2 regions of the Embleya sp. NPDC020886 genome follow, and region 2 is predicted to be linked to the other one. Evidence: riboswitches for the same ligand, from Rfam matches in the RefSeq annotation. Region 2 holds a riboswitch; the other holds the start of a gene.
What was found. Region 2 has a riboswitch for S-adenosylmethionine ahead of thrC (threonine synthase). Riboswitches for the same ligand answer to the same signal wherever they lie in the genome.

Region 1: it holds a riboswitch for S-adenosylmethionine, as region 2 does, so the genes downstream of both, ACH4U8_RS17815 (aminotransferase class V-fold PLP-dependent enzyme) here and thrC (threonine synthase) in region 2, are expected to answer to the same signal.

The regions. Positions count from the first base shown of each region.
Region 1 is NZ_JBIRRX010000004.1:633,640-648,427, forward strand. Features, by position in the region: gene ACH4U8_RS17785 (cytochrome c) at 1-673, opposite strand, end outside; gene ACH4U8_RS17790 (heme-copper oxidase subunit III) at 720-1,349, opposite strand; gene ACH4U8_RS17795 (cytochrome c oxidase assembly protein) at 1,425-2,540, shown strand; gene ACH4U8_RS17800 (hypothetical protein) at 2,550-2,960, shown strand; gene ACH4U8_RS17805 (response regulator transcription factor) at 3,141-3,554, shown strand; gene trpD (anthranilate phosphoribosyltransferase) at 3,619-4,722, shown strand; SAM riboswitch class IV at 4,835-4,951, shown strand; gene ACH4U8_RS17815 (aminotransferase class V-fold PLP-dependent enzyme) at 5,203-6,594, shown strand; gene ACH4U8_RS17820 (Lrp/AsnC ligand binding domain-containing protein) at 6,759-7,037, opposite strand; gene ACH4U8_RS17825 (exonuclease domain-containing protein) at 7,148-7,756, opposite strand; gene ACH4U8_RS17830 (hypothetical protein) at 8,057-8,293, shown strand; gene ACH4U8_RS17835 (NYN domain-containing protein) at 8,458-10,083, shown strand; gene ACH4U8_RS17840 (hypothetical protein) at 10,163-10,462, shown strand; gene ACH4U8_RS17845 (hypothetical protein) at 10,548-11,936, shown strand; gene ACH4U8_RS17850 (M48 family metallopeptidase) at 11,953-13,221, shown strand; gene ACH4U8_RS17855 (ArsA family ATPase) at 13,245-14,429, opposite strand; gene ACH4U8_RS17860 (SRPBCC family protein) at 14,437-14,788, opposite strand, start outside.
Region 2 is NZ_JBIRRX010000008.1:387,269-402,056, forward strand. Features, by position in the region: gene ACH4U8_RS27970 (AAA family ATPase) at 1-1,568, shown strand, start outside; gene ACH4U8_RS27975 (metal-dependent phosphohydrolase) at 1,640-2,356, shown strand; gene ACH4U8_RS27980 (DUF4031 domain-containing protein) at 2,373-2,642, opposite strand; gene ACH4U8_RS27985 (hypothetical protein) at 2,688-3,071, shown strand; partial or broken gene ACH4U8_RS27990 (ARPP-1 family domain-containing protein) at 3,329-4,042, opposite strand; gene ACH4U8_RS27995 (hypothetical protein) at 4,039-5,544, opposite strand; gene ACH4U8_RS28000 (hypothetical protein) at 5,829-6,143, opposite strand; gene groL (chaperonin GroEL) at 6,339-7,964, opposite strand; gene ACH4U8_RS28010 (cold-shock protein) at 8,482-8,685, opposite strand; gene ACH4U8_RS28015 (ubiquitin-like small modifier protein 1) at 9,107-9,385, opposite strand; gene thrC (threonine synthase) at 9,382-10,656, opposite strand; SAM riboswitch class I at 10,673-10,824, opposite strand; gene ACH4U8_RS28025 (glucosyl-3-phosphoglycerate synthase) at 11,017-11,994, shown strand; gene ACH4U8_RS28030 (hypothetical protein) at 12,026-12,967, opposite strand; gene ACH4U8_RS28035 (peptidase inhibitor family I36 protein) at 12,952-13,356, opposite strand; gene ACH4U8_RS28040 (trehalose-6-phosphate synthase) at 13,562-14,788, shown strand, end outside.

The DNA of each region.
Region 1 (14,788 bases), on a different contig from region 2:
CGGGGTTCGGCTCCTTCTTGGTCGTCTCGTGGACGTACGTGACGATGTCCTTCTTCTGCTGCTCGGGCATCGTGCTGTCCGGGAACGAAGGCATGTTCTGCGGGCCGGAGAGCATGGCCTCGTAGATGTGCTTCGGGTCCACGTCCTTCAGCGGCGGAGCGAACTTGCCCTCGGTCAGGGCACCGCCCTCACCGGAGAAGTTGTGGCACTGCGAGCAGTTCGTGCGGAACAACTCGGCGCCGTTGACGACGTCGCCGTCGGGCGCGTACATGTTCGCCGTCGGGATCTTGGGTCCGACGCCGAGCGAGGCCACATACGCGGAAAGCTGCGCGATCTGCGTTTCGGTGTAGACCTCGGGCTTGCGCGGCGCCTGCGCGCCGGGCTGCTGAAGCGGCATCCGGCCGGTCGACACCTGGAAGTCGACGGCGGCCGCGCCGACGCCGACCAGGGAGGGGCCGTCGGAGGAGCCCTGGGCGTCGAGCCCATGGCAGGTCGAACATCCACTCAGGTAGAGCTTCTTGCCCGCCTCGACCGCGATGGAGGCGGAGTCGTCCGCCTCCGCCTTCTTGGCAGGCGCGAACGCGGCGTACAGCCCCCCAGTAGCCGCGAGCGCGAAGATGAGTACGACGATCGCCGCCAAGGGGTGGCGTCGCCGCGCGGAGAGCTTTTTCACGGAAAACCCCGGTCCAATGTCGTCTGCGTAGTGAGTGTCGGGACGTCTACCTGATGACGTAGATCGTGAAGAACAGACCGATCCAGACCACGTCGACGAAGTGCCAGTAGTACGAGACGACGATTGCGGCCGTGGCCTGCTCGTGTGTGAACCGTCGGGCCGCGTAGGTGCGTCCGAGGATCAGCAGGAAGGCGATCAGACCGCCTGTCACGTGCATGCCGTGGAAGCCGGTGGTCAGGTAGAAGACCGAACCGTAAGCCGACGACGAGAGAGTCGTGCCCTCCTTGACCAGCTCCGTGTACTCCATCACCTGGCCGCCGACGAAGACGGCGCCCATCACGAAGGTGATGACGAACCACATTCTGAGCTTCTTGACGTCACCGCGTTCGGCCGCGAAGACGCCGAGCTGGCAGGTGAGCGAGGACAGCACGAGGATCGTCGTGTTGCCCGTCGAGAACGGGATGTTCAGCTCACTGGCGTGCTCACGCCAAGCGTCCGCACCGGTGACGGAGCGGATCGTGAAATACATCGCGAACAAGGCCGCGAAGAACATCAGCTCGGACGCCAACCAGACGATCGTGCCGATGCTGACCAAGTTGGGACGGTTGAGCGTCCCGTGTGTCCCGTGTGAGGGGGGCCCGGTTTCTAGTGAAGTTGCTGTCGCCACGGCGGCCATTATTGCGGTCGCCGGATCTGCCCACACTTCGGGGGGTAACCCTTGTAGAACGTGTCGGGGTTAGGCTCTGGTTCCGTGAGTGGCTCTGCAGGCGATGCCGGGATGTTTCTGGCACACGCGACCCCTGGGAACGTACCGCCGGAACTGACCCCCATTCGGCTCCTGACCGGGTGGGTGTTCGAACCGATCCCGATTCTGGTCGCGATGCTGTTCGGCGGCCTCTATCTGTACGGCGTGCACAAGCTCAGAGCCCGTGGGGACTCGTGGTCGCGGTGGCGCAGCTTCTCCTTCCTGGGGTTGGGGCTGGGCACGTTCCTGCTCGCGACCGAGTCGGCGCTGGCCGCCTACGACACCGTGCTGCTCAGCGTGCACATGGTCCAGCACATGGTGCTGGCGATGATCACGCCGATCTTCCTGGCGCTCGGCGCACCGATCACCCTCGCCCTGCGGACGTTGCCCGCCAAGTGGCGCAATCGACTCAACGCCCTGCTGCACAGCCGATACGCGAAGGTGGTCACCTTCCCGGCCTTCGCCGGATTCATCTTCGTGCTCAACCCGTTCGCCCTGTACTTCACGCCCTGGTACGAGCTGACGTTGCGGAACACGTTCATGCACGACATGAATCACGTGCATTTCGTGATCATCGGCTGCATGTGGTTCTGGCCACTGCTGGGACTGGATCCGATGCCGCGCGCGAGCTATCCGATGCGGTTGCTCGCGGTGTTCGCGACGTTGCCGTTCCACGCGTGGCTGGGTATCGCGATCATGAGTTCGTCCAACGTCCTGGCCGGTGACTGGTACAACGACCTCGGTCGGGACTGGGGCGCGAGTCCGCTTTCGGACCAGGGCACGGCGGGCGGAATCCTGTGGGGCAGCGGCGACATCATCGGACTGCTGGTCTTCCTGGTGTTGTTCGTGCAGTGGGCTCGGGCGTCGGAGCGCGAGGCGGTCCGCGAGGATCGTCGGCTGGATCGGCTCGAACTGATCGAGGCGGGCCGCAAGGCGCGCGAGGAGCGGTTGGCACGCGAGGCGGCGGAGGCCGGCGAGGGTGCCGAGCCGGGCCTGGAAGCGGCCGGAAAATCCGTGCCGAAGAGCACTCTTCCGGGTGACTCTGCCCGAACGGGGGAGGCCGACTCGGCCGTCCGGGTCGCCCGAGGGTCCGAACCGCGGTCGGCCGACGCGGCCCAGTAGCGTCGCGGCATGATCCTCGAACGTTTCCTGCGCCGTCGGCGACCGGAGCCCGCCCCCGTGCTCGTGGACGACGGCACGCTCACCGTCGTCGGTTCGTGCTTCGATCCGGCTCGGGCCGATTCGGCGGTGGTCGCGGAGCTGCGGGCGGCCGGAGTGCCGGTGGATACCGGGGTGTTCGTGATGCGGCACGTGCTCACGCTGCCGGACCTGGCGGCGGCGGACGAGGCGGCCCGGATCCTGACGCCGGACGGCTGGGCGGTGGTGGCGCCGACACCCGACGAGCTTCCGCTGCGGGTGCTGATCTCCCGACAGCAGGTGCTCACCGGCCTGGAGCCGGCCCGGGAGCGGACCCGGATGGCGGGCCTGGCCCAGCGGTTGGGCGGGGACGCGCAGGGCTACGAGGTGCTCGCGCGCGGGTGAGTCGCGGGCGCGGCCGGCGCGGCGGGTGTGGGCGAGCCGGGACGAGGGCGTGACGAGGCACACATTTTCCCGCCGGAAAGCGCTAACATCCTGGTCGGTCCGAGTGTTGCCCCCGTAGCCGAACAAGCGTTGAAGATGCGCAGCCCCGAAGATTCGCAGCCCAGACACAGGCAGGTGGACATGACGCGCGGCGAGACCATGACCGTCCTCGTGTACAGCGACGACCGCAACACCCGTCGGAAGGTCACCCTCGCGCTCGGGCGCAGGCCCGCCGTCGACGTGCCGTTCGTGGAATACCTGGAATGCGCCACCGAGCCCGCCGTGATCGAGGCGATGGACAAGGGCGGCATCGATCTGGTGATCCTGGACGGGGAGACCGCCCCGGCCGGTGGCATGGGTGTGTGCCGTCAGCTCAAGGACGAGATCTACAACTGCCCGCCGGTGTTGACCCTGGTCGGTCGCCCGCAGGACGCGTGGCTGGCCACGTGGTGCCGCGCGGACGCGGTGGTCGCCCACCCGCTGGACCCGCGCACGCTCGCGGACGCCGCCGCCGACCTGATCCGCGGTCGGATCGCGGGACGTCAGCCGGCCTGACCGCATCCCGGATAACCGCCCGGCCGGGCCCGGCCCGGTGGGTACGCTGTCGCGGACTTATCCGATGACACAGCGGGAGCGGACCATGGGCGCCTCGACCTCTACGAACAAGAGCGGCGGCAACCCGGCGGCCCGTTCCTGGCGGGACCTCCTGGCGGCGCTCATGCGTGGCGACGACCTGCCCGCCGACGCGACAGCGTGGGCGATGGACCACATCATGACCGGCGAGGCGACCCCGGTGCAGGTGGCCGGGTTCGTGATCGCGCTGCGGGCCAAGGGCGAGACGGTGGACGAGGTCTCCGGCCTGGTACAGGCGATGTACGCGCACGCGTCGACCATCGAGGTGCCCGGCCGGACCGTCGACATCGTCGGTACCGGCGGCGACCTGGCCCGGACCGTGAACATCTCGACGATGTCCGCGATCGTGGTGGCGGGTACGGGCGAGACGGTGGTCAAGCACGGCAACCGGGCGGCGTCCTCGTCGAGCGGGGCCGCCGACGTGCTCGAAGCGCTCGGGGTGGTGCTGGACCTGACTCCGGATCAGGTGGCGCGCACGGCCGAGGAGGCGGGCATCACGCTGTGCTTCGCGCAGCGCTTCCACCCGTCGCTGCGGCACGCGGCGCAGGCGCGGCGCGAGTTGGGGGTGCCGACCACGTTCAACTTCCTCGGGCCGTTGACCAATCCGGCCCGGGTGCGGTTCCACGCGATCGGGGTCGCGGATCTGCGGATGGCGCCGATCGTGGCCGGGGTGCTGGCCGATCGCGGCGCGACCGCGCTGGTGTTCCGCGGCGACGACGGGCTGGACGAGTTGACCGTCACCACCACGTCGCAGGTGTGGATCGTGCGGGACGGCGACGTGCGCGAGGACCGGGTGGATCCGCGCGACCTGGGGATCGCGCTGAACGGGATCGAGACGTTGCGCGGCGGTGACGCGGCGTTCAACGCGGAGGTCGCCCGCAGGCTTTTCGCGGGGGAGAAGGGTGCCGTGCGGGACGCGGTGTTGTTGAACTCGGCGGCGGCGCTGGCCGCGTTGGGTACGGGCGAGGGGTCGCTGACCCAGCAGTTGGCGGCCGGGATCGATCGGGCCGCCGAGGCGATCGACTCGGGGGCCGCGCAGGCCGCGCTCGAGCGGTGGGTGGCCACGACGCGTTCGTTCGCACAGGGGTAGCGGGCTCGGCGGTCGGGTGGGTCGTGCGCGGCCCGCCCGACCGGCGTCCAGGATGTGGGAACGATGGGGCCGTCGTTGCGCGCGACGTTGCATCCGGTAATAATTCTGCGCAGGTCACGAGTGACAGTGGAAAGCCCCGGCTTGCTGTCCGGCAACCCTCGCTCCGCGGTGGGGTGCCCCGGGTGATGACACGGTCAGGCGTCGTAAGGCGTCCTGGCAAGCGCGGACCCCTCGCATGACGGCAGTCGATGCTTCATGTGACCCGGGTCCTGTACCTGGGGAGCATGTGATGGCGTGAAATCTCTTTCTCGAAACGGGCGAATCGCCCTATTCCGTACGCGCTGAGTTCTCGCGCGTCGTTCCCGGGTCGTCATCGGCCCGGTCCCGAGATCACTTTTCATCAGCGGATCAACCGGCGCCGTTCAATGTCGATCAATCGACATGCGCCGGGGTGTTCCGTGCCTGCCGAGGAGTTTCGCCATGTCTGTCGACACCACTTCCGCCGCCGCCCTCGACTGTGACGTCGCCATCGCCGCTCCGCTGCCCGTGGTCGGTCGGGATGTGCTCGTTCCGCTGGTGACCGGTGGCGAGGTCGAGTACGCCGCGCTCGACTACGGGGCGAGCGCGCCGTGTCTGCAGCGGGTGTGGGACGACGTGTCCGCCTACCTGCCGTATTACGGAAGCGTGCATCGGGGCGCGGGCTACCTGTCCCAGTTGTCCACCGATCTGTACGAGCAGAGTCGGGCCACGGTCGCGAGCTTTCTGGGGTTGCGGGCCGACGACACGCTGTTGTTCACCCGCGGCACGACCGACTCGCTGAACCTGCTCGCCTCGGTACTGCCGCGGGGCACCCGGGTGTTCGTCTTCGAGACCGAGCACCACGCGGCGCTGCTGCCGTGGCGCCGGCACGCGGGGGTGACCCAACTGGCCGCGCCCGGATCGCCGGCGCAGGCGGTCGCGACGCTGGAGGCGGCACTCGCCGGGTCCGGCGACGGGCCTCGGCTGGTGTGCGTGACCGGTGCCTCGAACGTGACCGGCGAGATCTTCCCGGTCGCCGAGCTGGCCGAGGTCGCGCATCGGCACGGGGCGCGGATCGTGCTGGACGCCGCGCAACTGGCGCCGCATCACCCGGTGTCGGTGGCCGACCTGGACGTGGACTGGATCGCGCTGTCGGCGCACAAGTTGTACGCGCCGTTCGGCTCGGGCGTATTGGCGGGTCGGGGAGACTGGTTGGACGCGGCCGAGCCGTACCTGGCCGGTGGCGGGGCGAGCAAGGCGGTCAGCCGGGACCACGTGGAGTGGCAGAGCGGGTCGGCTCGGCACGAGGCGGGATCGCCGAACGTGATCGGCGCCTACGCGTTGGCTTCCGCGTGTCGGGCGATCACCGAGGCGGGGCCGGCGGCGCTGGTCGCTCGCGAGGAGGCGCTGTCGGCACGGCTGCGGGCGGGGTTGGCGGCGATTCCGGCGGTGCGGGCGCTGGAGCTGTTCGGGCCCGAGTCGGCGCGGGTGGGCGTGTTGTCGTTCGTGGTCGAGGGGTGGAACAGCTCGCGGTTCGCGGCGGTGTTGTCGGCGGAGTACGGAATCGGGGTGCGGGACGGGTTGTTCTGCGCTCATCCGCTGGTGCGGCACCTGTTGGGCGGGCGGGCCGATCAGCCGACCGAGTGTGGGTCCCCGGACGCGCCCGAGGGAGAGCAGAACCTCAACGCGATCCGGGTGAGTTTCGGGCTCGGGACGCCGGTGGAGCATCTGGACCGCTTTGTGGCCGCGGTGCGCGAGCTTGTGGAGCGGGGGGCGTTGTGGAGCTACACGGTTGATGGCGGGCGGTGTGTTCCGGACGCGGACCCGCGCACACGGCAGTTGCCGGCGGCGTAGGTTCTCGGCCTTGCCGGCCGGGGGTCTTCAAGTGCCGAACGGGCCGGGTGGCGGCCCCGCCGGGGGTGTCCTCGAACGCCGTCCGGGCCGGTTCGGTCGGCCCGGGCGGGGCTTGTCGCGGTGGCGGGCGGCCCCGGGCGCTTGTGGGGCGCCCGGGGGCGGAGCTATTCGAGGCCGATGGCGAAGGCGGCTTCGAGGTCGTGGTGGGAGTAGGTGCGGAAGGCGATGTGGGTGGTGGTGGCTTCCACGCCGGGGACCTTGTTCAGGCGGCCGGGGATGACGTCGGCCAGGTCGTCGTGGGCGCGGACGCGCACCATGGCGATCAGGTCGAACTCGCCGGTCACCGAGTAGACCTCGCTCACGCCCTCGATCGCGGCGATCGCCTCCGCGATTTCCGGGGTCTGGTCCACACGCGTCTTGACCTGCACGATCGCGGTGATCACGGGGTAGTCCTCCGGCTCTCGACGACAAGATGCCCGAGCTTAGTCGGCGCGCGACCCACGCGGGCAGCCACCACGGGCGGAAGAACCGCCCGATCGACACGCCCGGAGGGTCACCCGATCGGAGTGGTTTGCCCCGGCCACGCCCTGGGCGCCGGCGGTCGACCCAGGTCGAGCAGGTCGGCCAACTCGTGCCGCCCGCTCTCGTGCATCCGGCCGATGAACGCCCGCAGCACGTGCGCCGTCGCCCGGGCGTCGGCCAACGCGCGGTGGGTCGGGTCGGTGGGGGCCTCGAAGTAGCGCGCGAGGGTGCCCAGGCGCATGTTCGGCACCGTGCCCGGCGGCAGCAGCGCGCGGGCCAGCGCGAGCGTGTCCACCACCCGCAGATCGGGCCACGGCCGACCGCACGCCAGGCTCGCCGCACGCAGAAAGCCCACGTCGAAGGGGGCGTTGTGGGCGACCAGCACGGCGTCCTCGGCGAAGTGGGCGAACGCCGGCAACACCAGGTGCAGCGGCGGCGCGTCGGCCACCAGGTCGTCGGATATCCCGGTCAGGTCGGTGATGAACTCCGGGATCGGCACGCCGGGCGCGACCAACGTCGCGAACTCGCCCAACCGATCCGTCCCGCGCACCCGGACCGCGGCGATCTCGGTGATCCGGGCCTCCTGCGGATCCAGGCCGGTCGTCTCCAGATCCACGACCGTGAACACCTGTCGTTCCACCTCGTCACGAATCGCTCGGGATCCGTGCATGGTTCGCAACTCGTGGCCCGGGGCGATACTGTCCGGCGGGCGGGAACGCCGCGGCGGGTCGGCCGCCGGCAAGCCCTGACCCGCCGAACCTCGTGACCGGCAATCCCGGTGCGCGGTGCTGCTCATGTACCGGACGGTACGTTTCCGGCCCGACACGGCCGCGCCCAGGTACCTCTCGCCGCCCGGCATCATGGGTGTACGCGGACCACTCGCGATCGGAAAAGCTCGCGACCGAACAGGACTCGCGGACCAAACAGGAAAGGAACACGCATGTCGATCCAGGCCCCCACCGAGGACACCCGGTGGCGTTGCTCGCTCTGCGGCAACCTGACCCGGTTCGACGTGACGCGGACCACCAAGGCGGTCGAGTTCACCCACCTCGACCTCGCGGGCGTCGCCCGGGTCGAGGAACGCGAGATCGTTTCCGACGAGATCGAGTCGGTGCGCTGCCGCTGGTGCAACGCGACCGACTCCGTCGAGCTGGTGGCGCGCCCCGACGCGAGCTGAGCGCCGAGACCGTGCGGCGACAATGGGACTGTGCATCGTTTCGGCATCGGGGCGGCCCGGCGCGGCCGTCCCCGGTCCGGAACGCGCCATGATCAAGGCGTCGGCGTCCCGGCAACGGTGACGCGGGGAGGGGCCTCAAGGGAACGGGAAGGACCGGAGGAGCAGTGAGCGGACCGGATACCCGCGCGGACGAGGTCACGCCTGCGCACGCCGCCGAGGCCGCCGAGGCGGTGCCGGCAGCCGAGCCCGACCTCGACCCGCAGGCCCGGACCGAGGCGGGGACCGACCTGTCCGGCGTCCCCGCCGAGCCCGAGGGGCCCGTCGACCACGCGGTCGACCCGGAGCCGGACGGCCGCACCGATCCCGGGGCGCACGCGCACCCGGCCGGACCGGGAGGCGCCGACTCCCCGCCGGCCCGGGCGTCACGCGCGGAGCCGCCGCCTGCGGACTCCCGCCCCGCCGACTCGCAGCCCGCCGAGCCCGAGGCGCTGTCCGGGCCGTTGCCCGAGGCGGTTCGGGTCCGGGTGATCTCGGTGGCCGCGGACGCGCTCGGCACGATGACCGCGGACGAGGTGCCCGGCCCGCTGCGCCGGTTCGCCCGCTTCACCCACCAGCGCCGGGCCAAGTTCGCCGCGACCCCGCTGGCCGCCGCGCTGGAGAACGACCCGGTGTTCCGGCAGCGCATAGCGGAGCGCTTCCGCAAGGGCCTGCCGGAGATCTCCGAGGCGCTGGAGGCCGGCAAGGTGCCCGCCGCGGCCGACCCGCTCGACGTGGCCGCCGCCGCGTACCTGCTGCGCCCGCGCGGCTGGGTCCGGTTGATCGAGACCGCCGGCGACGCGGCCAAGGAGGCCGCCGCCGACCGCGCCGAGGCCGAGGCCGCCGAGACGTTGTCCCGCCTGGAGCGCGAGGTCGGCGTACTGCGCGCGGCCTCCAAGACCGAGCACGAACGGCTGCGCGCGGAGCTGGAGACGGCCCGCAAGGAGGCCGACCACCTGCGCCGCCAGGTGCGCGGCCTGCAGGGCAGTGCCAAGCACGAGGAGAAGGAGGCCCGCCGGGCCCGCTCCGAGTTGGACGCGGTGCGGGTCGAGGCGCAGACCGCGATCGCCGCCGCGGAGAAGGAGGCCCGCCGACTGCGCGGTCGGGTCGCCGAGGTCGAATCGGCGCTGGAGGCCAGCCGCCGGGCCGCCCGCGAGGGCCGCAGCATGGAGGACACCCGGGTCCGGCTGCTCCTGGACACCGTTCTGGAGGCCGCGCAGGGCCTGCGCCGCGAACTCGCGCTGCCGCCGGTGGGCATTCGGCCCGCCGACCTGGTGGACGCGGTGGTGCCGGGCGCGTCCGGGATAAAGGACATCGCCCAGCGCGCGTTGGAGGGCGACGATCCGGCTCTGCTCGACCAACTGCTCGCGCTGCCGCAGGCGCACCTGGTGATCGACGGCTACAACGTGACCAAGACCGGCTACCCCACGCTCGCGCTGAACAAGCAGCGCGACCGGCTGGTCGGCGGGCTCACCGGGCTCGCCGCGCAGACCGGCTGCGAGGTGACCTGCGTGTTCGACGGCGCACAACTGGACGCGCCGGTGCTGCTGGCGCCCGCGCGCGGGGTGCGGGTGATGTTCAGCAAGCCGGGCGAGACGGCCGACGAGCTGATCCGCAGGCTGGTCCGGGCCGAGCCGCCGGGCCGTCCGGTCGTGGTGGTCTCCACCGACCGCGAGGTGGCCGAGGGCGTGCGCAAGGCGGGCGCCCGACCGGTGCCCTCGACGATGTTGCTGCGCAGGCTCACCCGAGGCTGACTCCGGCCGCCGTTCGCACCGCGTGTCGGTGCCGCTCCCTACCGTTGACCGGGAAAGTCGACGAAAGGGGAGAAGCCACATGCGCATCGCCTGTCGTACGCACCGAGGCCGCAGCCGCGCCGGCTGCGTGATACCGGCCTCGATCGGGCCGGCGTTGATCAGCGCTCGATCGATGGATTCCGACGTATCGCCCGAATTATCGGGTGTCTCTCCGTATGCCGACTCCGGCGAGTACGGCGAGCGCGCCGCTCACCCGGACCACACCGAACTGGACGAGGAAACGCTGACGGCGCTGCGTCTGTTCGCGGCCGAGGGCATGCTCGCGGCGGTCGGCGCCCAACTGCGCGAGCCGATCGGCGGGGCCGTCCGACCCGGGTGACCCGCGCCGCGGTCGGCGACCTCGTTCGGGGCCGCCCGGTCCGGTTCGGCCGGCCGTTCGTGCCGCCCACGTTACGATCGACCACGTGGATGACCCGAATCGGGCCGCGCGCCGGATCCGCAGCCTGCTGCCCGTCCTGGTCGTGCTGTGCGCGCTCGCCCAACTCGGCGCCGTCCTCGGAGTCACCCGGTTCGTCTCGGACACGGTGACCGACGCGCCGTCACGACCGCACGCCGGCGCCTTCGACGGTCCCGGCCGGCCCGCGGCGGACGGCGGCGAACAACACGCCAACGCGCGTCGGACCGCGGTCGGCGCACTCCTGGACCGGCGCGCGGCCGCGTTCCTCTCCCGCGACCGCGAGGCGTTCACCGCCGGCCTGGACCCGCAGGACGCCGCGTTCCGCCAGACCCAGATCGGCGTCTTCGACAACATCGCCGAGGTGCCGTTCGCCGGGTGGGAGTACGAGATCGTCACCCCCGACGTGTTCGAACTCTCCGCCGCGCGCAAGAGCGCCCTCGGCGCGCCCGCCTTCACCGCACAGGTCGACCTGCTCTACCGGATCACCGGGCACGACGTGACCCCGGTACGGGTGCCGCAGTACCTGACCTTCGTGTTGCGCGCCGGCACCTGGTACCTCGCGGCCGACACCGACGGCACCGCGGCCGGGATGCGCACCCCGACCCAGGTGTGGGACCTGGGGCCGGTCACCGTCGTCCAGGGCACGCACAGCACGGTGCTCGGCATCGGCACCCGGGACGAGCTGCGCGCGTACGCGGACACCGCGGACAAGGCGGTACCCCAGGTCAGCGCGGTCTGGGGGGAGTCCTGGCCCGGGCGTACGGTCGTCGTGGTGCCCGGCACCCAGGCGCAGATGGCCCGGCTGCTCGGCGCCGAACCGAGCAAATATCTCAAGATCGCGGCGGTGACCACGGGTGAACGCGGCGCGGCCGCGGACGCCGCCGCCGCCGACCGGGTGATCGTCAATCCGGACGCCTTTCGCGAACTGGGCGACCTGGAGCGTCGGGTGGTGATGGCGCACGAGATCACCCACGTGGCGAGTCGGGCGTTCACCCGGGCCTGGACCCCGACCTGGCTGTCCGAGGGCTTCGCGGACTACGTCGGCTACCTCGAATCGGCGCAGACGATGCGCACGGCCGCCCCCGAACTGCGTCGGGACGTGAAGGCGGGCAAGGTGCCCACGCAGTTTCCGGCCGACCCGAGTTTCGAGACCACGCAGGACGACCTGCCCCAGGCGTACGAGATGGGCTGGTTGGCGTGCAAACTGATCGCCGAGCGGTGGGGACAGGTCAAGCTGGTCGAGTTGTACCGTACGGTCGGCGCCGAACGGCCGCCCGGCGTCAACGCGCCCGACCCGGCCTCGGCGCTCGCGTCGGCGATGGTGTCCGTGCTGGGCACCAACCCCGACGCCTTCACCAAGACCTGGCTCGACTACCTGCGGACGCAGGCCGGATGACGGGGGTACGGCGGGCATGTCGGTCCAGAGGTTGTTGCTGATCTGCCTGGTGTGCACGGGCCTGGTGCTGCTGGTGGCGGTCGTGGTGACCACGCCGTGGCGCCCGTTGGCGGAGCCGCCCGGCGGCTTCACCCACCCGGACGCGGCCCGGGACTTCACCACCGCCGAGATCGCCCGGGGCCGCTCGTTGGCCCGGGCCGCCCGGCCGCCCGCGTACCTGTCCATGGCGCTGTCGCTGGTGGTCTCGCTCGTGCTCGGGCTCACCCCCCTCGGTGCGCGGGTGATCGAGGCGGTGGCCCGGCCCGTGGGCGGGGGGTGGGCGTGGCGGATCCTGCTCGGCGGCCTGGTGCTGGCCCTGATCGGCCGGCTGGCGACGCTGCCGTTCGCGGCCCGGCTGGAGGTGGTCCGGCGACGGTACGGGTTGTCCGTGCAGTCGTGGGGGAGCTGGTGGCTGGACCTGGCCAAGGGCTTCGCGTTGTCCACCGGGCTGCTCCTGCTGGTCGCGCTCGGCCTGTACGCGCTGATCCGGGCGCTGCCCCGGGCCGGCTGGCTGCTCGCGGCGGGCGCCGGCGCGCTGCTCGTGGTGGCGATCTCGTTCCTGTATCCGCTGCTGGTCGAACCGGCGTTCAACAAGTTCCACTCGATGCCGCCGGGGCCGCTGCGCACGTCGCTGATGCAACTGGCCGAGCGGGACGGGGTGCCGGTCCGGGACGTCCTGGTCGCGGACGCGTCCCGGCGGACCACCGCGCTCAACGCGTACGTGTCCGGGTTCGGCTCGACCCGGCGGATCGTGGTCTACGACACGACCGTGCGGGACGCGGATCCGCGCGAGGTGGAGCTGATCGCGGCACACGAGCTGGGGCACGCCAAGCGCAACGACGTGCTGCACGGGACGCTGATCGGCGCGGCGGCGCTCGCGGCGGGCGTGTGCGCGCTGGGGCTGTTGATGACGTGCGCGCCGCTGCTGCGTCGGGCGGGCGCGGACGGTCCGGGCGACCCGCGTTCGTTGGCCCTGCTGCTCGCGGTCGTGGCGGTGATCGGCACGGTGGCCGGGCCCGGCGAGATGTTGATCAGTCGGCGGCTGGAGGCGCGCGCCGACGTGCACGCGCTCGACCTGACCCGCGACCCGGACGCCTTCATCCGGATGCAGCACAGCCTGGCCGTGGCCAACCGCTCCAACGTCACGCCGAACCCGATCCTGCAGTTCCTGTTCGGCTCACACCCCTCCGCCCCCGAGCGCATCGCGCTCGCGCGCGACTGGGAGCGGTTGCACGGGAAGGGGTGAGCCGGGCGGGACGGGCGAACCGGCTACGTGCTCGGGCGCATCCAGACCGCCGGGTCCGGCACGAAGCGCACCCGCAGCACGCCGTCGCGCAGACCCGCGCCCTCGATCACGCAGCGGCGCAGGGCCGACGGGAGCTTGAACAGGCGGCGGTTCGGGCCGACCGTGATCACCAGTTCGTCGCCGCGGCGCAGCAGGTCCAGATCGTCGCGATCGGTGCCCGGCAGCGGAAGCAGCAACGTCAGCCGCTCGCCGTCGCGTTCGATCAGGTGCTCGTCGTCGGTCCGGCCGCCCGGCCCGACCGGTGCGAAGTGCGCCGCCACGTCCGCGAGTTCGGCTGCGCCCAGCGGCTCGGCGGCCAGGGTCGGGATCTGTGCCAGCGGCACCCGCGGGAACAGCGCGCACAGCGCGTCCACCGTCTCGCGCGCCACCTCGGCCCGGGAACGCACCACCGGATCGGGCGAGTCGGCGGCGCCCACCCCGTTCACGATCACGTCCTCGATCCGGTGGCCGAACAGCGCCAGCGCCGACGCGGCCCGCCGCGCCGCGGCCAGCGCGACCGTCCCGGGCCGGACCACCACCCGGACCGTCGTCGTGGGCGCGGACACCAGCGTCCGCAACACCTCCAGCTCGATGTTCACCCGTCGAGCCGTGTCGTAGACCCAGTCCTCGGGCATCGGCACCCCCGCGACCGCGGCCAGCACGGGCCGCAGGGCCCGGGCCGCCTGACGCTCGACCGGCAACAACCGGTCCAGGTAACGGGCCAGTCCCTCCGGCAACGCCAGCGCCGGCACCGCTCGTTCGACGGCGGGCAGGTCGACCACGATCAACTCGTAGCGCCGCGCGTTCACCGCCCGCGCGAGCACCCGCAGCGCCAGCACATCGCCGGCGCCGGGCAACACGGTGATCTCCTCGGGATCCAGCGGATCCACCCCGACCACCGCGAGCGCTTGGCTCAACCGATCCTGGACCAGGAGGAACTCGCGCTGGAACTCGGCCCGCGCGGCGACCCGCTGCACGGTCAGATTCGGCAGCGCGTCGAACGGGTCCGCGCCCACCGGCACATCGAGCACCGCGTCCAGGTCGCGGGTGCCGTCGGCCGCGAGCAGCAGCGTGCGTCGCCCGGCCCGCGCCGAGGCCACCGCCGTCGCCGCCGCCACGGTGGTGCGTCCGGCCCCGGGGATGCCGGTGACCAGCAGGACCCGCGTCACCGCCGGTTCAGCTCTCGACGCGCTTCTTGAGCCCGGTCAGGGCGCGGTCGATGATGACCTTCTCGGCCTTGCGCTTGAGCATGCCCAGCATCGGGATCTTGACGTCCACGGTCAGTTCGTAGGTGACGTCGGTGCCGCCGCTGATCGGGCTCAGCGCGTAGCGACCGTCGAGCGCCTTGAGCATCTGGCTGGTCACCAGGGTCCAGCGCACCTCGCGGTCGCCGTCCCACGTGTAACCGAGCACGTGCTCGTCGCTGATCACCCCGGCGTCGAGCTTGAACCGCACGCGCACCGCGCGCCCGATCGCGTCGTCGACCTCCAGGACCTCGGTCTCCTTGACCTCGCCGGTCCACTCGGGA
Region 2 (14,788 bases):
TCGAGCGCCCGCGCATGGGCCCGATGCGCGACATCGTGGCGACCATCCAGCCCGAGCAGGACGAGATCGTCCGCTCCGACCTGGGCCGCACGCTGTGCGTACAGGGCGCGCCCGGCACCGGCAAGACCGCCGTCGGCCTGCACCGCGTGGCCTGGCTGCTGTACGCCTACCGGGACCGCCTCGCCCGCAGCGGCACCCTGGTGGTCGGCCCGAACCGGTCCTTCCTCGACTACATCCAGCAGGTACTGCCCGCCCTCGGCGAGATCGAGGTCGGCCAGACCACCGTCGAGGACCTGGTCACCCGCACCTCCAAGATCAAGGTCCGGGCATCGGACGAGGCCGTGTCCGGCACGATCAAGGGCGACGCGCGGATGGCCGAGGTGCTGCGCCGCGCGGTGTGGTCCGGCCTGAGCGCGCCGACCGAGTCGGTGGCCGTGGTCCGCGACTCGCGCACCTGGCGGCTCCCGGTCCACGAGGTCGAGGACCTGGTCACCGCGCTGCGCACCCGCGACGTGCGCTACGGCGCGGCCCGCGACATGCTCCGGCAACGCATCGCACACGCGCTGCTGACCAAGATGGAGGAGCGCGGCGAGTCCCCGGACGACCGGGTCCAGGACGCGGTCGCGCGCAGCCGACCGGTCAAGGCCGCGGTGGACGCGATGTGGCCGGCGGTGGACCCGCTCAAGCTGGTGTTCCGCCTGCTCGGCGACGCCGACTTCCGGGCCGCGTGCGCGGACGGCGTGCTCAGCGCCGAGGAACAGGCCGCGATCGGCTGGGCCACGCCGCCGCGCGGCGTGGGATCCGCCCGCTGGACCATGGCCGACGCGGTGCTCGTGGACGAGACCGCCGACCTGCTCTACCGCACCGGTGGCTACGGGCACGTGGTCATCGACGAGGCGCAGGACCTGTCCCCGATGCAGTTGCGGGCGGTGGGTCGGCGCTGCTCCACCGGCTCGGCCACCGTGCTCGGCGACATCGCCCAGGGCACCACGCCGTGGGCCACCCCCGGCTGGACCCAGACGCTGCGGCACCTGGGACACGAGGGAGCCAGGATCGAGGAGCTGACCCGGGGCTTCCGAGTGCCGCTCCAGATCCTGGAGTTCGCCAGTCGGTTGTTGCCGCTGATCGCGCCGGGCCTGGCGCCCGCGTCCTCGGTCCGCCAGGCGGCGGGCGCCCTGGAACTGCGCCCGGTCCCGGCCGACGAACTGGCCCTACGATCCGCCCGGGCGGCGATCGAACTGCTCGACCACGAGGGCTCGATCGGGCTGATCTGCGCCGACGCACGGGTGCCCGAGGTGGCCGCCGCACTGCGTGCGGACGGCGTCGCGCACCGGGTCCTGGGCACGGACGACGCCGACCAGGCCCGGATCAGCGTGGTACCCGCGTCGCTGGCCAAGGGCCTGGAGTTCGACCACGTCGCGGTCGCCGAACCGGCCGAGATCGTCGACGCCGAGGCCCAGGGACTGCGCCGGCTCTACGTGGTGCTCACCCGCGCGGTGTCCGGCCTGATCGTGCTGCACGCCCGCCCGCTCCCGGAACCGCTGGCGGCCCCGGCCGTCGCCGGCTGATCGGGCCGGGAACGGCCGGCGAACGGCGGGTGATCGACATGCGATCGGCATCCAATACGAGTGAACCGCGTGTGTCGAACCGGTTGGTGGTCGGCTTCGCTCGCTCGTTCTGCCATGCTGGCCGGGTGGAACGCATCCAGGAGTCCGCGACCGTGACGCTGCGGGACCAGTGGGCCCGGCTCGTCGGTGGGCACGCCGAGGCCGGCGCCGTCGTCGAGAGCCTGCTGGCACGCTATGCCGAGCCGCACCGCCGCTATCACGACACCGACCATCTGCGCACCGTGCTCGACCTGATCGGCGAGCTGGCCTACGAGGCCGACGACGTCGACGCGGTGATGCTCGCCGCGTGGTTCCACGACGCGGTCTACGACCCGGCCCGGGCCGACAACGAGGAGCGCAGCGCACGGCTGGCCGAGCGCGGCCTGCGCGAGGCGGGCGTGGCGCCGGACCTGGTCGCCGAGACGGCGCGCCTGGTCCGGGTGACCGCCGAGCACGCGCCCGGCGAATCCGACCACAACGCGCACGTGTTGTGCGACGCGGACCTGGCCATCCTGGCCGCCGACCGCGAGCGCTACGAGGCGTACACGGCGGCGGTCCGCGAGGAGTACGCGTTCGTCCCCGACGAGGCGTTCCGGGCCGCCCGCGCCGCGGTGCTGCGCGACCTGATGTCGCTGCCCCGGCTGTTCCACACCCGACTGGGCGCGGCCCGGTACGAGGAGGCGGCCCGCTACAACATGCGCGCCGAGCTGGAGCGCCTGGAGGGCACCATCCCGCGCCAGCAGTCCTGACCCGCCGTCGACCCGGTCAGCGCGGACGGTAACGCTTGCGTTGCCGCAGCCCCGCCGCGGTCAGCCGGGTCACCAGTTCCCGACTGGAGACCGGCTCGGCCCCGTTCGCCAGCGCCCGGGCGTACAGGTCGGCCGGAACGTCGTAGTGATCGCGGTCGAACGCGCGTTCCGGCGCGCCGAGTTCGCGTGCGAACGCGTGCAGCTCGGCATGCGAGACGTCGCTGACGAGGTGCGACCACAGCCGCCCGCGTCCGGGCCAGGCCGGGGGATCGATGAGGAGAGCCACGCGGTCGATTCTCGTATACGTCGCGATCACGCACACTTGTGGACCATGAGCAAGGATCCCACCGACGTCGCCCTGTTGACCGCCCGCGCCCTGGTCCTGGCCGATCTGCGCACGCACGGCGTCGAGACCCCCGAGACGGTGACCGTGGTCGAGCACGCCCTGGTCGAGCGCAAGTGGTGGGTCGAGCAGTGGCCCGACGGCGCCGCGTACGTCCCCGGACTGATCGGGCAGGACGTCCAGGAGGCGCTCGCCGAGAACGGCACGGTGTGGCCGCCGTGCCCTCGGCACGACGACCACCCGCTCTACCTGGAACCCGAGCTGGGCGAGGACCCGCACTGGGTGTGCGAACGAGACGCCGAGGCGATCGCCCCACTCGGCGGCCTCACCGCGACTCGGCCGCCGAACGAGCGCGCGGTCAACGACGCGTAGATCGGCCGATCGCCGCCCAGCGCATACGCGCCGACCAGCCGCTCGCTCGCGGCCCGACCCACGGTGACCCCGGCATGCGTGTGCTCCGGGACCAGCGCCACCGGGTGCGCGTCGGCGTCGCCCAGGGTGTGCTCGGCACGTCGCTGCTCCTCGGCGTCGGCGGCCCGCAGCGCCTCGGCGAGCACGTCGTACGGGTCCCCGGCCGCCGCGCTGTCGCCCCAGGGCAGGTGCAGCACGGTCCGGCTCGGCGGCGGATCGCTCTGATCGTGCAGACCGTGGCGGACCGCCTCCGCGCCGTAGCAGGACCTGATCAGCGGCTCCCACATCGCCGACCAGTAAGCCCGCGAGGGCGCCCGCTCGATCCCGGCGATCTCGCCGTCGAGCAGCACCACCGCGCCCACCTGATCCTCGACGCACTCGAACTCGGCGACGAAACGTTCGAGTTCGAGCGCGAAGTGCTTCAGGAACAGCACCAGGTTCCCGGTCTCGGCGAGGCCGGAGGAGGCGTTGAAGCGCTGGACGGCCGACCACAACCGGCTGTACCCGTCCGCGTCCGCACCGGCCGAGGCGGCGGCCCGCAGCGCGAGCGGCAACACCGCCAGCGGCTGCGGCCCCTCCGGGATCAGCCCGGCCTGGGTCTGCTGCACGCACATCGCCGCGTCGAACGCGAGCCGATCCGAGGGCTCGACCAGCGCCGCCCTGGGCATCGCGTGGTCCTGCGCGCTGCGCTCGACGATCACCGCGAGATGGCACGGGACCAGCGCGACGTGCGGCGTGTGATTGACGAAGGTGAGCGTGCCGTAGTTGCTCGTGCCGATCCACAGATCGGTCGGGAGCGCGACGGTGGGCGCGTCGCACGTGTCGCCGAGCAGCGGCAGCACCTGCATGCGGCCGACGCTCTGCACCGGGCCGAGGGTGCAGCCGGCCAGCAGCTCGCCGATCGGCAGCGGGGCGTGGGCGATGGTGTTCATCCGGTCACCTCCAGGTGGGCCAGGCGCAACAGGGCGGGTACGGCGGCGGCCGGATCGATGGTCAACATCAGCCGGCACCAGGCGAGTTCGAGCGCTTCGGGACGATGGACGGGGGCGAGCGGCAGGTCCGGCGCGTAGCCGCGCAGACCGGTCGCCTCGGCCGCGAGCACGGGCGAGAGCTGGACCACGGGCACCGCGATGCCCAGGGTGTGGGCCGCGTCGAGCACCTGTGCGAACCGCCCGGCGGGCGCGTTCTCGTAGCCGTCGCCGATCACCACGATCAGCTCGGCACCGGTGCGCAACGCGGCGACCAGGGCCTCGGCCGCCGAGGTGGCCCCGGCGGGCCGCACCAGTCGGCCGTCCGGGACGCCGCCGATCCACACGTCGTGGCACTCGGCCGCCGCCGCCCGCAACGCGTCGCGCAGCGCGAGCACGGTCGCGATCGGCCGCAGCGGCTGGTCGAGGCCGCCGCGCATCGACGCGGATCCGTCCAGCACCAGGGCGATCCGGCGGTCGGCCAGGTCGAGCCCGGCCGCACCGGCGGCGGCCCGCCGATCCAGCGCCGCGGCCAGGTCGTCGGTCATCCCGGTGGCGAACGCGTACAGGTAGAGCCGGACCGCGTCGTAGCGGTCCAGGTCGACCTCGACCTCGACGCCCGCGCGCTCGGCGTGCCGCTGCCTGGCGAGCCGCTGACCCGCGGTCAGTCGCTCGGCGGTCAGCTCCAGCACGCGCGCCGGCTTCTCGTTCGGATGAAATCGGCCGCGCAGCCCTTCGAGCGTCTCGAACGGCAGCGCGGCGCCCGCGGCCAGGTCGGTACGGGCGGCCCGATACGCGACCGGGAGCGGCAGCGTGTACGGGCCGTCGGCGCCGAGCACGAACGCGACGCACTCGCGCGCGAGCGCCGGATCCGCCGCCCAGCGGTCGATCTCCCGGGCCAGGATGCGCTGTTCCTTGGCATCGAGCCGTGCGCCGGCGAGCAGCCTGGTCAGGATCGAGCGCAGGATGCCGCTCATCCGCAGCCCCCACGCGTGCCGCAGCGCGTCGGCGAGCTTGTCCCGGTAGCGCACCGACCACAACTCCAGCGATGCGGAGCCCAGGACGGTGCGCAGGATCAACCGGCGCACCCGGGCGTTGTTCACCCGCCGCTCGGCCAGCAGACCGAACAGCTTGAGCCGACGCGGCACGGTCAGCGCGGCGACCGCGTCGTACACGGCGGTGCCGTCGTCCTCGTGGGCCGGCGTATCCAGCAGGTGCAACACGCCGAGCTGCCGGCTGCGGTCGGTGGCCCCGGGGGAGCACACGAGACCGGCGTACAGGCGGCGGTCCAGCGCGACCATCGCGCGGTGCGCGTCCTGCTCCAGCGCCAGTTGCTCGTCGCGGGTGTTGTAGAAGGAGGCCCGCCCGGTCGCGGCCACCGCGACGTCCAGAAAACGAACGACGGTGGCGGCGGCCTCGGCACGGGCCGGATGGTCGGCGCTCAGGGCGCGCAGGATCTCGGTCATCGGAAGGCTCCCCCGTGGGCACCCGGGGTAGGTCGCGGGTCCGGTATGTGGTCCCCGGATCAACCGTGGGACCGCTTCCTACCGATGGGAAACGGCTCTGTACGAACACGCAGTTCCCCGGGTGCAATGGCGTGCGACCGCGGGCAGGTCACGGGTCCCGGACAGGGATTCGAACCCCAAGCACCCCGAAAGCGCTTGTACGCCAAGACAGAAGGAACACGTAGTTCCCGCGGTCGCATCACGAGCCTACGAGCGAGTGACCGCCGATGCCGGCGAATATCGGCTCAGCGGGGGAAGTCCGAGGTGTCCAGGTCGATCCCGAAGGGTTCGGGGATCCTGATCGTTTTGCCGTATGCAACGTGAAGGAACCGTCGGTACTGTCCACCATCGGGTTCGGAGAACAGGGTTACGGACGGTCCTGTGGGATCCCAGCGGTCGACGACCGGTTCGTGCCCGTGTAGGGGTGGTGGCGACATCGTGATGTTCTCTCCGTCGAACTCGGCGCGCCGGCCTTCGGGCACGTCCAATCCCTGCCACATGGTCACGATTTCGCGCCAGGCGACGCCCACATCGATCCCGGGTGCGGTCGTCTCGTCCACCTCGCCTACCTCGATCCAGGCCGTACCAGAACGACGCCATGGCCGCCCGGAGACCATTTCAGGGTAAGTCGCCACCCCCACTCGAACGAGCGAACACGGCTCGAACACGCGGAAACGCGAACGAGGCGGCCCCCCGAAGGGGACCGCCTCGTTCGTCGAACGACCGGCCGTGTGGGTCTGGCGACCCTCAGCGGATCAGAAGTCCATGCCGCCCATGTCCGGAGCGCCGCCGGCCGGGGCCGGGTTCTTCTCCGGCTTGTCGGCGATGACGGCCTCGGTGGTCAGGAACAGCGCGGCGATCGACGCGGCGTTCTGCAGCGCGGAACGGGTGACCTTCGCCGGGTCGATGATGCCCTCGGCGATGAGGTCCACGTACTCGCCGGTCGCGGCGTTGAGGCCGTGACCCGGGGTCAGGTTGCGCACCTTCTCCACAACCACGCCGCCCTCGAGGCCGGCGTTGACCGCGATCTGCTTGAGCGGGGCCTCGACGGCCAGGCGCACGATGTTCGCGCCGGTGGCCTCGTCGCCGTCCAGCTCGAGCTTGTCGAACGCGATGGTGGACGCCTGGAGCAGGGCCACGCCACCACCGGCGACGATGCCCTCTTCGACGGCGGCCTTCGCGTTGCGCACCGCGTCCTCGATGCGGTGCTTGCGCTCCTTGAGCTCGACCTCGGTCGCGGCACCGGCCTTGATGACCGCCACGCCGCCCGCGAGCTTCGCCAGGCGCTCCTGGAGCTTCTCGCGGTCGTAGTCCGAGTCGGAGTTCTCGATCTCGGCGCGGATCTGGTTGACCCGACCCGCGACCTGGTCCGAGTCACCGGCGCCGTCGACGATGGTGGTCTCGTCCTTGGTGACGACGACCTTGCGGGCGCGGCCGAGGAGTTCGAGACCCGCGGTGTCGAGCTTGAGGCCGACCTCCTCGGAGATGACCTGGCCACCGGTGAGGATGGCGATGTCGCCGAGCATGGCCTTGCGACGGTCGCCGAAGCCCGGGGCCTTGACGGCGACGGACTTGAAGGTGCCGCGGATCTTGTTGACGACGAGCGTGGCCAGGGCCTCGCCCTCGACGTCCTCGGAGATGATCATGAGCGGCTTGCCCGACTGCATGACCTTCTCCAGCAGCGGGAGGAGGTCCTTCACCGAGGTGATCTTCGAGTTGACGATGAGCACGTAGGCGTCTTCGAGGACGGCCTCCATGCGCTCCATGTCGGTCGCGAAGTACGGCGAGATGTAGCCCTTGTCGAAGCGCATGCCCTCGGTGAGCTCGAGCTCGAGACCGAAGGTGTTGCTCTCCTCGACGGTGATGACGCCTTCCTTGCCGACCTTGTCCATGGCCTCGGCGATCATCTCGCCGATCAGGGGGTCAGCGGCGGAGATCGAGGCGGTGGAGGCGATCTGCTCCTTCGTCTCGACGTCCTTGGCAAGCGCGAGAAGCTGCTCGGAGACGGCCTCGACGGCCTTCTCGATGCCACGCTTGAGGGCCATCGGGTTCGCGCCGGCGGCCACGTTGCGCAGGCCCTCGCGAACGAGCGCCTGGGCGAGGACGGTCGCGGTCGTCGTACCGTCACCGGCGACGTCGTCCGTCTTCTTCGCGACCTCCTTGACCAGCTCGGCACCGATCTTCTCGTACGGGTCCTCGAGCTCGATCTCCTTGGCGATGCTCACACCATCGTTGGTGATGGTGGGCGCACCCCACTTCTTCTCGAGCACGACGTTGCGGCCCTTGGGGCCCAGCGTGACCTTGACGGCGTCGGCGAGCTGGTTCATCCCGCGCTCGAGGCCGCGGCGCGCTTCCTCGTTGAACGCGATGATCTTGGCCATGTGGTGAAGTCCTCCCAGAACGGGGGTGAGTGCCGGACCGCACTGGCGCCCGCGACGGACGACCCGACCACCGCGAGGATCCCTCCCTCACGGGTGCCGAGCCTCACCGGCCCGGTCCGTTTCTGTCACTCTCACATCCAGAGTGCTAACGCCAATGATTAGCACTCGACCATGCCGAGTGCAAGCGCAACGGCGGGTCCCGACCCCTCCGCGCGTACCCCCGCGCGTGTCGCACGTGGGGCCGGGTCCGGCGGGGTCGCGCCCACCGTGATCGCCCGCGCGACGGGGAGCCCGCGCGCCGGGGGCCGGATGCGGGCACGGGCCCGGACGCACAACGACCGGGGCCCGGCCCCCGCGTGGCGGGAAGGCCGGGCCCCGGTCACCGATCGAACCCGATCCGCCGATCCGACGAGGGATCGGCGGGGAGAACGGGAGATCGGACAGGATGTGTGCTGCGGTGTGTCGTGCAGTCCGTGGTGTGGACCGTTTCAAGCAGAGGAGCGGATTGCTCCCTGGTTCAGGCGGTGACGCGGACCATGTCGGCCTGCGGCCCCTTCTGCCCCTGCGAGATCTCGAACTCGACTCGCTGCCCCTCCTCGAGCGTCCGGTACCCGTCCATCTGGATCGCGCTGTAGTGGACGAAAACGTCCGCACCACCGTCGACCGCGATGAAGCCGTACCCCTTCTCCGCGTTGAACCACTTGACGGCGCCCTGAGCCATTCCTAACTCCCCTGTTACTGGCCCTTTCACGGATACTGCACGTCGCAGCTCCGGGTTCGTATCCAGAAGGACCCGGCCTTCCGCTACGACCGCGGCTGAATGTATCCGGACGGATGCCCGGAGCAACAGGTCAATCGGACGACAATTCCCGAGTGAATAAAACTCGCATTCCTCGCGAATTGTCATGAAGGCCGTATTTCAATTCATCAGGAAAGCGACTTTGCGCACAAAACGGATGTGATCCCGACCACGGGTTTACCGACGCGTCGCCGCCAAAGCGCGGAAATGGACCTGTTTAAACACGTGTAACGCACAACTTCGAGGAGACCAAGAAATCCGCCGCCCGGAGCCCCGGACGGCGGATTTCTCGGTTCCGTTTCGGGCCCGACTCGATGAAGATCGGGACCGTCGGCCTATCGCGTCAGCAACCGCCGGCGACCGCCGGGATGATCGAAACGGTGCCCTTGTCGGGGATCGCCGTGGCGAGCCCGTCCGCGAAGCGCACATCCTCGTCGTCCACGTACAGATTCACAAAGCGACGCAGCTTGCCCTCGTCGTCGAGGATGCGCGCGCGAATTCCGGTGTGGTCCTTTTCCAAGGCATCCAGAACCTCGGCGAGGGTCGTCCCCTCGGCGGACACCTCGGCCGCCCCGCCCGTGTAGGTGCGCAGGATCGTCGGGATGCGAACGGAGACGCTCATGCCAGGCCGGCCTTTCGGAAGGAATCCAGAGTGGGTCGAATGGTCGCGGTGGCGCCGGTGGTCGGCGTGACCGCGTCCAACGTCTTGAGGCCGTCGCCCGTGTTGAGCACGACCGTCTCGGCGTCCGGGTCCAGCGCGCCGGACGCGAGCAGCTTGCGCAGGCAACCGACGGTCACGCCGCCCGCCGTCTCGCCGAAGATGCCCTCGGTGCGCGCCAGCAGCTTCATCGCCTCGACCACCTCGGCGTCGGTCACGTCCTCCACCGCGCCGCCGGTGCGCTTGCACACGTCCAGCACGTAGGGGCCGTCGGCCGGGTTGCCGATCGCGAGCGACTTGGCGATCGTGTCCGGCCGCACCGGGCGGATCACGTCGTGGCCGGACTTCCACGCGGCGGCCACCGGGGAGCACCCGGTCGCCTGCGCGCCGAAGATCTTGTACGGCGCGTCCTCGACCAGGCCGAGCGCGATCAGCTCGCGGAAGCCCTTGTCGATCTTGGTGAGCTGCGAACCGGACGCGATCGGGATCACGATCTGCTCGGGCAGTCGCCAGCCGAGCTGTTCGGCGATCTCGTAGGCGAGCGTCTTGGAACCCTCGCCGTAGTACGGCCGCAGGTTCACGTTGACGAAGCCCCAGTCCTCACCGGCCGGGTCGCCGATCAGCTCCGAACAGAACCGGTTGACCTCGTCGTAGGTGCCTTCGATGGCGACCAGCTCGCCGCCGTAGACGGCCGCCGTGACGACCTTGCCGGCCTCCAGGTCGGCCGGGATGAACACGCAGCTCCGCAGGCCCGCCCGAGCGGCGGCGGCACCCACCGCGCCGGCCAGGTTGCCGGTGGAGGAGCAGGAGAGGGTGGTGAAACCGAAGGTGCGGGCGGCCTCGACGGCGATCGCGACCACGCGGTCCTTGAAGGAGTGCGTCGGGTTGCCCGAGTCGTCCTTGACGTGGAGCTTCGCGATGCCCAGCTCGCGGCCCAGGTTCTCGGCCCGGACGAGCTTGGTGAAACCGGGGTTCAGATTGGGGCGGGAGGCGACGTCGGCCGAGACCGGCAGGAGCGGCGCGTAACGCCAGATGTTCTGCGGGCCGGCCTCGATCTGCTCGCGCGTCACGGTGCCGAAGTCGTAGGCGACCTCGAGCGGGCCGAAACAGGACTCGCAGGCGTACTTCGGGCCGAGTTCGGTGCGTTCGCCGCACTCGCGACACGACAGCGCGACGGCCGGACCGAAGGGGGTGGAGGTGGCGCTGGTGGAGCGGGTGGCGGTGGGTGTCGCCATGGCGAGGGCCTTTCTGTCCTCATCTTTACCCGTGGGGTCCCACGGGCCGGACTTGGCACCTGTCCGACCGCCGGCGCTCGCTCGCGCCGAAAGCGCGTCACGAGGAATGACGATCGGATGGTTGCCGGGGCTTCAACGGGCCGTTCCCTCTGCCCCTCTGGATGAGCTGCTATGGCGGTGGACACACCCTTCGCAAGGTGGCCGGTCCGCGTTTGTCCGGCTCGACGTGCGATCGTCGTATCCGGTGACGACGACTGTAACCGAACCGGTGCCGCGTCGATCATCCGGTCCACCTCGCGAGACGATAAAGGGTGGCCGCGACCGAGGCCGGAACACCGGCGACGACAGGGGAATTCGAACGTGCAGCCCGAGGTGAGCGCCTGGCTTCGACGACGGTCCTCCGTCGCCGCCGACTGGCCCGTCGACAAGCTTCTTGACGCCAAACGCGACACCCGGGTCAGCGTCGTCCTGCCCGCGTTGAACGAGGCGGCGACCGTCGGGGACATCGTCAAGGTGATCCGGACCGAGCTGATCGAGCGATCGCCGCTGGTGGACGAGCTGGTGGTGGTCGACTCCGGATCCACCGACGACACCGGCAGGGTCGCCGCCGACGCGGGCGCCCGGGTCGTGCACCGCGACGACATCCTGCCCACGCTGGCGACCGTGCGCGGCAAGGGCGAGGTGTTGTGGCGCTCGCTCCTGGTCACCGACGGCGACATCGTGGCGTTCGTGGACGCCGATCTGAAGGACTTCTCGGCGGACTTCGTCACCGGGATCCTGGGCCCGCTGCTGACCGACCCCTCGGTGCAACTGGTCAAGGCCATGTACGACCGGCCGCTGGAGATCGGCGACACGATCGTGCCCGCGGGCGGCGGCCGGGTCACCGAATTGGTCGCACGCCCGCTGCTGAATCTGCATTGGCCGGAACTCGCCGGTTTCGTCCAGCCGCTCGGCGGCGAATACGCGGCCCGGCGCTCGCTCCTGGAACAGTTGCCCTTCCCGTGCGGCTACGGCATCGAGACCGCGATGCTCGTGGACACCCTGCGCCTGGTCGGCCTGGACGCGATGGCCCAGGTGGATGTGGGCGTGCGCCGACACAGCCACCAGGACGAGGCCGGACTCGGCCGGATGGCGGCGGAGATACTCCAGGCCGTCGAGCGTCGACTGCGCCGCGGCCCCACGGGCGCGCACCCGGACGAGCTGAGCACCGCACTGACCCAGTTCGAGCGGGACGAGGAGGGTTTCCGGCTGCGTACCCACGACGTCGCGGCCCGGGAACGGCCGCCGATGACGACCGTTCCCGAGTACCGCGCGCGGACCCGCCTGGTCGACCGCTGAGGGCGATTTCCGGCCGGCCGCCGGACAGGGCCTAGTCGCCCAGCACCGCGCCGACCCGGCGGGCGCACTCCTCCTCGTTCGCCCGCACCCGGGCCAGCGCCACCGCCTCACGCTCGATCGCCTGCCGCTGATAGGCCACGTCGACCGCGTACCAGGTGCCCGCCACGTCGTACTGCGTCTTGCAGGCCACCGTCGCCCTCGCCGCGGCGATCTCGCGCGCGCTCGGTGTGGGCGTGTCCCACGCCGGATCACCGCCCGCCGCCAACGGGTCCGGGTAGTCGAACCCCCTCGCGCGCATGCAGGTCGACCACTGCGCCAACACCCGAAGCACCCGGGGATCGGCCCGCGATCGCTCGAACGACTCCACGTCGAGTCGACCCGGCAGCGCCGCGCGCTCCAGCGCCGGATCCACGCCCAGCGCGAACCGCGCCCGGCCCAGGCAGCCCGGCCCCGGCCGATCGCGGCCCTCGGTCGGATCCGGCGGCACCCCGTCCGCGCCCGCCTCGCCGTACAGCGCCACCGCCAGCTCCCGGCTCGGCGCCGGCCCGCTCGGCTTGTCCGTACCGCCGGCGACGGCGCCCGGCGGCCGAAAGCCCCAGGTGCCAACCTCGACCGCGTCGCCCACGCCGTACCGGCGCTCGGTGCGCGACTTCGACACGGGCCCACCGGCCGCGGCCGGCGGCGCCTGGTAGGTCAGGCCCAGCGGGGCCAGGCAGTCCCGGATCAGCACCAGCTCGGCCGAGGCCCGCCGGGCACGCTGCTCCGGGGTCGGCAGGTAGGCCGCGATCGGCAGGTCGAGCCCGCTCACGTCGCCGGTCACCGGGGTCGCCGCCGGCGGCGGGGCGCCCGACGCGCGGTCGGCCGCGGGTGGGTGGTCGGCGCGGTCGCCGGCCCCGGTGCAGCCGGCCAGCGCGAGGCACAGCAGCGCGATCGTGGCCGGCGCGTGGCGCGGGCGCCCTACTGCGCGGTCCAACTGCCCGACGCGTTGTTGTTCTTCAGCGCCGGGTCGAGATTGGCCGTCGACTTCGGGCCGATCTCCTGCATCGGACCTTGATAGTTGCTGCCGTAGTAGATCCGCAGCACGTGCGTCGGGTCGTTGTTCCACACCGACGCGGCGTGGTTCTTCACCGGCACCCCCGTGCCGCTGCCGCCGTCCGGGGAGCGCATGAACGTGTAACCGGCGTAGTTCGACAGGTTGTACCGATGGTCGAAACGCGCGCCCTTGGTGTTCGAGTTGTAGTACAGACACGCGTCCCCGTCGTTGCACGCGCCGTCCCCTTCGGCGACCGCCGGCGTGGCGCCGGCCGCGAGGACCAGCGCGGCGGCCACGGCGCCCGCACCGAGCCCACGATTGCTGCGCATATCCGATTCCCCCTTGCCCCGTTGCCCGCATGCCCGAGGTGCCGGGCCCGTCGCATGCGAGTGGGATCGGCCCGACGAGTCAAGAGAAAGCACACCCTCGCTACTCCCGGTAATGACATGGACACGTGATACTCGCCACACCGTTCGGGTCGGGGGCGCGATCGGGCCGGGTTTGCGCACCGGGATGCGTGGCTAGGGTCGGGGCATGAGTGCTCCCCCTCCCGCCGGTGTCCTGGTCGCGTCCAATCGTGGTCCCGTGTCCTTCTCACTGGAGGACGACGGCACGCTCTCGGTGAGCAGAGGCGGCGGCGGACTGGTGTCCGGGCTGTCCACCGCCGGGCAGGGGACCGGCGCCGTATGGGTGTGTTCGGCGCTCGGCGAGGCGGACCGGACCGCGACCCGGGCGGCGCCCTCGGGCCGGCTGGATCTCGCCGGTCACGACACCGGCGGCCTGGCGGTGCGGATGCTCGACATCGACCCGGGCACCTTCGCCCGGGCGTACAACGCCATAGCGAATTCGACGTTGTGGTTCGTCCACCACCTGCTCTACGACACCCCGTCCAAGCCGGTCTTCGACGCGCGCTTTCGCAAGGAGTGGGTCTCCTACGAGGCGTACAACCAGGCGTTCGCGCAGGCGCTGGCCGACGAGGCCGCCGAGGGCGCCAAGGTGGTCGTGCAGGACTACCACCTGACCCTGGTGCCGGTGCTGCTGCGCCGACTGCGCCCGGATCTGCGGATCGGGCACTTCGCGCACACCCCGTGGGCACCGCCGGACTACTTCCGCCTGCTGCCCGACGACATCGCGCGGTTCGTCCTGGAGGGCGTGCTCGGCGCCGACCACGCGGGCTTCCAGACCCGGCGCTGGGCGCTCGCCTTCCTGGACTGTTGCGCGGACGTGCTCGGCGCGGTGGTGGACCGGGACGCGATGACCGTCACGCACGCCGGCCGGGTGACCGAGATCGGCGTGCACGGCCTGGGTGCGGACGGCGAGTTCCTGCGCGAGCGGGCGTCGCGTGCCGACGTGGACACCCGGCTCGCCGGACTGCGCGAGGTGGTCGGCGATCGGCGGGTGATCGTCCGGGTGGACCGGACCGAACTGTCCAAGAACATCGTCCGGGGCCTGCTGGCCTATCGCGAACTGCTGCGCACCCGACCGGAATGGCTCGGTCGGGTGGTGCACGTCGCGTTCGCCTATCCCTCCCGGCACGACCTGCCGGAGTACCGCGAGTACACGGCGGCGGTGCAGCGGGTGGCCAAGGAGATCGACGACGAGTTCGGGACCGGCGACTGGCAGCCGCTGATCCTGCACGTCAACGACGACTTCCCGCGCTCGCTGGCGGCGTACCGGCTGGCCGACGTCGCGTTGGTGAACCCGATCCGGGACGGGATGAACCTGGTCGCCAAGGAGATTCCGGTGGTCTCGCTGCTGGAC